Regions from separate parts of the Paenibacillus odorifer genome, predicted to be linked through region 2. Evidence: a T-box and tRNA genes for the amino acid it is inferred to sense, from the RefSeq annotation. Region 2 holds a T-box; the other holds one or more tRNA genes.
What was found. The T-box of region 2 lies ahead of PODO_RS24160 (arginine--tRNA ligase). A T-box ahead of a tRNA ligase gene usually reads a tRNA of that ligase, here a tRNA-Arg.

Region 1: it encodes a tRNA-Arg, which carries the amino acid that the T-box ahead of PODO_RS24160 (arginine--tRNA ligase) is inferred to sense. The anticodon was not compared.

The regions. Positions count from the first base shown of each region.
Region 1 covers NZ_CP009428.1:183,987-187,406, reverse strand. The annotation lists gene gap (type I glyceraldehyde-3-phosphate dehydrogenase) at 1-159, opposite strand, end outside; gene PODO_RS00910 (sugar-binding transcriptional regulator) at 275-1,327, opposite strand; tRNA gene PODO_RS00905 (tRNA-Arg) at 1,596-1,670, shown strand; gene clpP (ATP-dependent Clp endopeptidase proteolytic subunit ClpP) at 1,864-2,460, shown strand; gene PODO_RS00890 (GDSL-type esterase/lipase family protein) at 2,550-3,188, opposite strand; gene PODO_RS00885 (PdaC/SigV domain-containing protein) at 3,300-3,420, opposite strand, start outside.
Region 2 covers NZ_CP009428.1:5,521,339-5,524,758, forward strand. The annotation lists gene PODO_RS24150 (collagen-like triple helix repeat-containing protein) at 1-1,138, opposite strand, end outside; gene PODO_RS24155 (hypothetical protein) at 1,184-1,543, opposite strand; T-box leader at 1,793-2,011, shown strand; gene PODO_RS24160 (arginine--tRNA ligase) at 2,064-3,420, shown strand, end outside.

The DNA.
Region 1 (3,420 bases), 1.5 Mb from region 2:
TTTACCTTGAGTTGTATCATATTTAAGCAAATGAGCAAGCATCTTAGCGTCAGTCAAGTCGTTGATTGCTACCACTTCGATACCTTCTACATTTTGAATACGGCGGAAAGCAAGGCGTCCAATACGTCCAAAACCGTTAATTCCAACTTTTACACTCATTGAATAGTTCCTCCTAGAATTCGTTTTATTTATTCAAAACAGACGGTGAGGTCTGTCATGACAACAATGTTAAGTATGATGCAAGAAGTATGTTGTATTGCCTGCAATCTAAAAACTACGAAGATAGCTGTAGTTGATTGTCAATTTCCTTGCCTATTTCTACTGCGGCAGCCTCGTCCGTGACGAGAATATTCTCCTGCCCGAAACGCAGCATGGCATGAATGGCTTTGGCCTTGGGTTTGCCTCCTGCAATACCGATGACTTTCTCTGTCCGAATAATATCTTCTAGACGTAGACCCATCGTAAGCATGGTATGGACAACCTGACCCTCTTCATTGAAATAATAGCCAAAAGATTCGGCCACTGCCCCTTCACCCTGGATTTCCGAGACTGTAGCCTCGTCCAGTTTGCGGCGGCGGGTCATTTCAATGGCATCCCCAATCCCATGTACAATAATACGCGAACTGCGGATGGTTTGTACAATCTCTCCAATATTAGAGTCAAGTGCCAGCGATTGGTATGCATCCCCACTAAGCAAATCAGGGACATGCAACAACCGGTAGTTGGCTCCAACCCGCTTTGCCATTGTTGAGGCAATCGTGTTGGCTTGAATCTCCATACTCTCTCCTAATCCTCCACGCGCCGGAACAAACCAAGCGTTCTTATAGGAAAGGGACAACGGCGGTGTCAGTTGATCAGCCATATCGGCAAGCGTCGATCCACCTGTGACGGCAACTGTATCATCTGCGCGAAGTATACTCAGCAGTGCTTTCGCACCCGCCCGGCCAAGCTCTCGTTTGGTGAACGGCGATGACTCACAATCACCCGGTACTACAATAACTTTATCCAGACCATACGTTGCTCGAATTTTCTCTTCCAGCTCATCCAGACCAAATAGGCTCTTAACAACCGGCTCTAGCAAATCAAGCAGTCTACGTCCAGCAGCGCTAATGCGCATGCCAACACTCTCGATCTCAATAAGCCCTTGCGATTTCAGAAGATCCGTCTCGGCACGCAGTACCCGCTCAGTCATATCTAGCGAAGCGGCTAGCGTTCTGCGCCCAATAATATCGGACAGCATGATCTGATGAAGAATCGTGTACCGTCTCTTAAGGGTTTCCATGAGATCAGGCAGAAGCTGCTTTTGGATATCTAATAAATTACGCATACTTTCACTCCTGCAACTTCGTCTTCCTCTATTCCCTTGTTCATGGTCTCAAAACGTCCCGGGTAAACTTTTTAAGTCCCACCCATATTCTAACCAAATATTGCTCGAAGCGCAAGTCTTCCGAGAGTAGAATTCTCAAGCGCTTGTCTTCTTATACATTAATAAGGTCAGAAAAAGATATAGCGCCCGATGCCTGCCCCTAGAGCGCTTGTCCAGTATTAATATTACATTGCAATTGTGTAAAAATTGTATTATAATCATTTTTGTTGCGCCCGTGGTCCAATGGATATGACGTAGGCCTCCGAAGCCTGAGATCCAAGTTCGATTCTTGGCGGGCGCGCCATTAATTTGATTTTTGTACATAATTTAGTAGTGCCTATACTACTACTTAACCAAAGAGCCGCTTGTCGGCTCTTTTTTTTGAATATAAGTTTGACTTTCTTTGACTTTTTGTTTGAATTTGTTTATCATGTGGGTAATACGGCAAGAGTAAAAATGAATACATTTGAAGAACCAATATCAAGGAGGTTTTCCACGTGAGTTATATTCCTATGGTAGTAGAACAGAGCAACCGCGGCGAGCGCGCTTATGACATCTATTCCCGCCTGCTGAAGGACCGCATCATTTTCCTTGGAACGGAGGTTAATGACGTGGTAGCCAATTCTATCATCGCACAAATGCTGTTCTTGGCTGCCGAAGATCCTGACAAGGACATTCACCTTTACGTGAATAGCCCAGGCGGTTCCATTACTGCAGGTATGGCTATTTTTGATACAATGCAGTACATTAAACCAGACGTTTCCACCATCTGTGTGGGTATGGCAGCTTCCATGGGAGCTTTCCTGCTAAACGCTGGCGCCAAAGGCAAACGCTTCGCACTGCCTAACAGCGAGATCATGATCCACCAGCCTCTGGGTGGTGCTCAAGGTCAAGCTACGGACATTGAAATCCGTGCCCGCCGCATCCTCAAATTGCGCGATAAGCTGAACCGTATTCTAGCAGAACGTACGGGTCAACCTCTAGAACGTATTGAGAAGGATACAGATCGCGACTACTTCATGACTGCTGCAGACGCGGCTGAATACGGTATCGTAGATAAAGTAATCGAGAAGACATTGCCTAGCGGTGTGTAAGCTATAAAGTAAAAATATAAAGAGGCTGTGCTCTAACCATAAAGGATAGGGCACAGCCTCTTTATATTTTATAGAAGACCTAAATCCAATCAATTCAGCCCGCCATAACCTAGTGCATCCAGCTTCTCGGCAATTACGCGATAACCCCGGCCATTCGGATGCAAATGATCAATGGATAACAGCCCTCTCTCATTTCCTGCGAACTCACTGTAAATCGAAGCAAATCCACAGACTCGGCTGCTGTACTGTGCTGCGTATTGATTAAACTGTCTGACCCACTCTGTCGCACCAACCACCTGAGGATAGGGATTATATAATCCCACAATTCTAATGATAAAAGGTCTACGCGTCCTCGCCTTCAATTGTATAAGGATATTCATAATTGCAGAGAAATTTTGTTTGCATTCCTGAAGCGATCTGCGCAGTTCTGCGGATAAGTTCCCTTGCTGTCTTGCTGCTGATTTGGCCGCGTGAATCAAATCATTACCACCGATAGACACAGTGATGATATCGGCTTCTCGAACGGCCTCACGCATCATGGAATTTCCGCGCAGCCGCTGCTCCAGCTCTGAAGTAGTCATTCCGTTCACGCCTAAATTCGTAGAGGCTACAGTAGTCCGCAGTCTCCCTTCTGCCATTCTACGGTACACCGGAACAAAACCGTTACCTGGCAGAGCACCAAATCCAGTCGTCAAGGAATCGCCAATTGCAGTATATTGGTAGCCCATAGCTCTCCCCCGTTCATAAACTAGTTACTCCCTTTAGCATATGAACTAGAGACAACTCCGGTAAGGGGGAGATGCCTTGTGCTGACATTAGCGGAGACGAGGTATCTCCATTTATTTCATGCCAGCAAACGGGCTGCTGTCATCCGGCAAAAGCTCTTTGAAACTAAAGGTATACTCAGGGAAGCCTGCAGCATACGCTGTGTACTCATATAATTGGAAGAACAGAACAACC
Region 2 (3,420 bases):
CTCCCGTTGCTCCGTCTGCTCCCGTTGCACCAGTCGCCCCAGTTGCTCCATCGACTCCAGTCGCCCCAGTCTCTCCTGCTCCAGTCGCTCCCGTTGCTCCGTCTGCTCCCGTTGCTCCTGTTGCACCTGTAGCTCCATCTGCTCCTGTTGCCCCAGTCTCTCCTGCTCCGGTCGCCCCGGTTGCTCCGTCTGCTCCCGTTGCACCCGTTGCTCCATCCGCTCCGGTTGCCCCAGTCTCTCCTGCTCCAGTCGCTCCCGTTGCTCCGTCTGCTCCCGTTGCTCCTGTTGCACCTGTAGCTCCATCTGCTCCTGTTGCCCCAGTCTCTCCTGCTCCGGTCGCCCCGGTTGCTCCGTCTGCTCCCGTTGCACCAGTTGCTCCATCCGCTCCCGTTGCACCAGTCACTCCATCTGCACCTGTTGCCCCAGTCTCTCCTGCTCCGGTCGCTCCAGTTGCTCCGTCTGCTCCCGTTGCACCAGTCGCCCCAGTTACTCCGTCTGCTCCTGTAGCTCCAGTCTCTCCTGCTCCGGTCGCTCCAGTTACTCCATCCGCTCCGGTTGCACCAGTTGCACCTGTAGCTCCATCGGCACCTGTTGCCCCAGTCTCTCCTGCTCCAGTCGCTCCAGTCGCTCCAGTTGCTCCATCCGCTCCCGTTGCACCAGTCGCCCCAGTCACTCCATCTGCACCAGTAGCTCCAGTCTCTCCTGCGCCGGTCGCTCCCGTTGCTCCTGTTGCTCCATCCGCTCCCGTTGCACCAGTCGCCCCGGTCGCGCCAGTTATTCCTTGCGTTACACCAAGCAATTCTGCATGTACAAGTCGATGGGCAGTCACAATCTGGCCAACGCTATTTTTTCCCCATACTGAGATTTGAATCGGATCATCTACCAGACTTGTAGTTGTAAAAATAAATTCGAACGCATCAAAATCGCCATAATAATCACGTGTTATAACTTCATTAGGTGCTACATTTATCAGCTCGCTTACATATAAAGTTCTTGTCCCATCCATATAGTATCCTTGAACAAGAGCCATTGATGAATCAATGTCACTTCGGTTATCAATTTTGACAGTAACATGCTGAGTAGGTCTTACACCCCCTACCATACTATTGTCTATCGGTCCGGTAGATAAATAACTCAATTTCTCATCACTCCTTTAACGTTAACTGTGTCACAAAAATAATTATTAAATTAATACTGCCTGCTTCTCCCACGCAACTATGCGATGAGGATCTACCAATGCCCCCGAGTTCTGTTTTCCCCAGACTGAAATCCCAACCTCTGCTTCAACTGCTTCTACTGTTGTAAACACAAATTCAAATGCGTCCAAATCGGCAAAATAGTTCTTAGTTAAAACTTGATTAGGTGCTAGATTTACTGTTTCATTCACATACATCGTTCTTGATCCGTTAAGAAGGAAACCTTGAATAACTAGATTATAAGGATTAAGAGAATCCCGATTAACTACTTTTACGGTTACCAGTTGCGACGGTCTGACCCCTAGGATCGGGCTGTTATCTATAGGTCCAGTAGAAAAAATAGCCATGTTTTATTCACTCCTCCCTTCCACTACAATTTGAAAGATTAGTGGCTCCGTATAGTAATATTCCTTGGCTTGAGTTAGCGTGTGGACTGTTGTGTAAAGGAACAGCTAGTCCTATAACAAGACAGCCTTCTTTTTTCAAATTTATAATCTACTAAACTGATAATCTAACAACAAAGAGCAACCAAGATTGTTAAGAAGCTAACCACTATTGCTTTTTATGAAATATTAGGTATACTGGTAAAAATTAATTAAGCATCGATGAGCGGGAGAGTAATTAACGAGATCTAGTCCTCAGCGAGCCGGGAGAGTGTAAGCCGGTACAGATCCCTTTAATGAAGCGCACCCGTGAGATGGACTTCTGAACCTTAGTAGGAAGTCCCGGCTGAAGGCCGTTATCCCGTAAGGTGGCTGAACAACTTGTTCAGCAACGAGAGTGGTACCGCGAGCGCTAAAGCCCTCGTCTCTTTTGAGACGAGGGCTTTTTTGTATTTTCAAAGGAGGGTATACCATGTAAAATCAAATCATCAAAGACGGAATCGAGCACAGTGTACACCGTGTATTCAATACTTTAGGAGCTGACTATCCAGAGGACATTGCCATTCTGATCGAACAGCCAGCAAATCTAGAACATGGTGATTATTCATGTAATATCGCTATGCAGCTAGCCAAAACTCTACGTAAATCCCCAATGGTCATAGCAGAATTAGTGAAAGCAGAACTTCAATTCAAAGGGCGTTTCGCAGGTCTATTGCAAAAAGTTGAAGTCGCTGCTCCCGGATTTATCAATTTGTATATGAATTGGCAAAGCTGGGCTGAACATTCCTTTGAACTGCCTGCCAGCACTGGCGAAAAAGTCATCATCGAGCACACTTCTATCAACCCCAACAAAGCCGCTCACGTAGGTCATCTAAGAAACACCTGTATCGGCGATACTCTAGTCAGAATTATGAAAAGAACTGGGTATAACGTAGAGGTCCATAACTACATTGATGATCTCGGCAATCAGCTGGCGGATACAGTTGTTGGATTATTAAATATACCTTTAGAAGGGAAACACAAACGTTTCGGTGATTTTTGCTGGGATCTTTATGCCAAAGTGAACAAAGAATATGCGCTGAACCCAGAGATGACACACAAGCGCACTGATATACTCCACTCACTTGAACTAGGGGGCGGTAACGAAGCCTGGCTGGGCAACCTTGTAGCTGAACGCATCGTTAGAGAGCATGTAGAGGAAATGAAACATTTTGGGATTTATTATGATTTGCTGGTATGGGAGAGCAGTATTTTAAAGGAGGGATTTTGGGCAGCCGCAGCTGAGCTACTGAAGCAGACAGCCGTTTTTGTACAAGAGACTGAAGGTAAACTCGCAGGCTGCTGGGTGCTGAAGCAAGGAACAGAGGCTAACATTGGAGCGGATTCAGAGGAGCATCATCTCGATAAGGTGCTGGTGCGTTCGAATGGGATTTTAACGTATACAGCCAAAGATATTGCCTATCATCTCTGGAAATTTGGTCTTTTAACCAAAGATTTCTCCTATAGCGAATTCTCGTCCGGTTTATGGACAACAGGATTAACTGGAACCCAAGAGTCTTATGGGCAGGCGGACAGAGTCATCAATGTGATTGATTACAGACAGGAATATCCACAACAGATGGTTAAGCAAGCCTTAGGGGCACTAGGTTATAACGAGCAAGCAGACAAACTCCATCATGTGAGTTATGGTGTTGTATCTCTTAGTCCCGCCTCGGCTGCCGAGCTGGGTATAGATATTTCAGAAGGCAAATCTTCTTATGCTATGTCCGGACGACAGGGAATCGGGATTAAGGTAAGCGATCTGGTGGAACTCATGGAACAGAACATCGAACACTCACGTT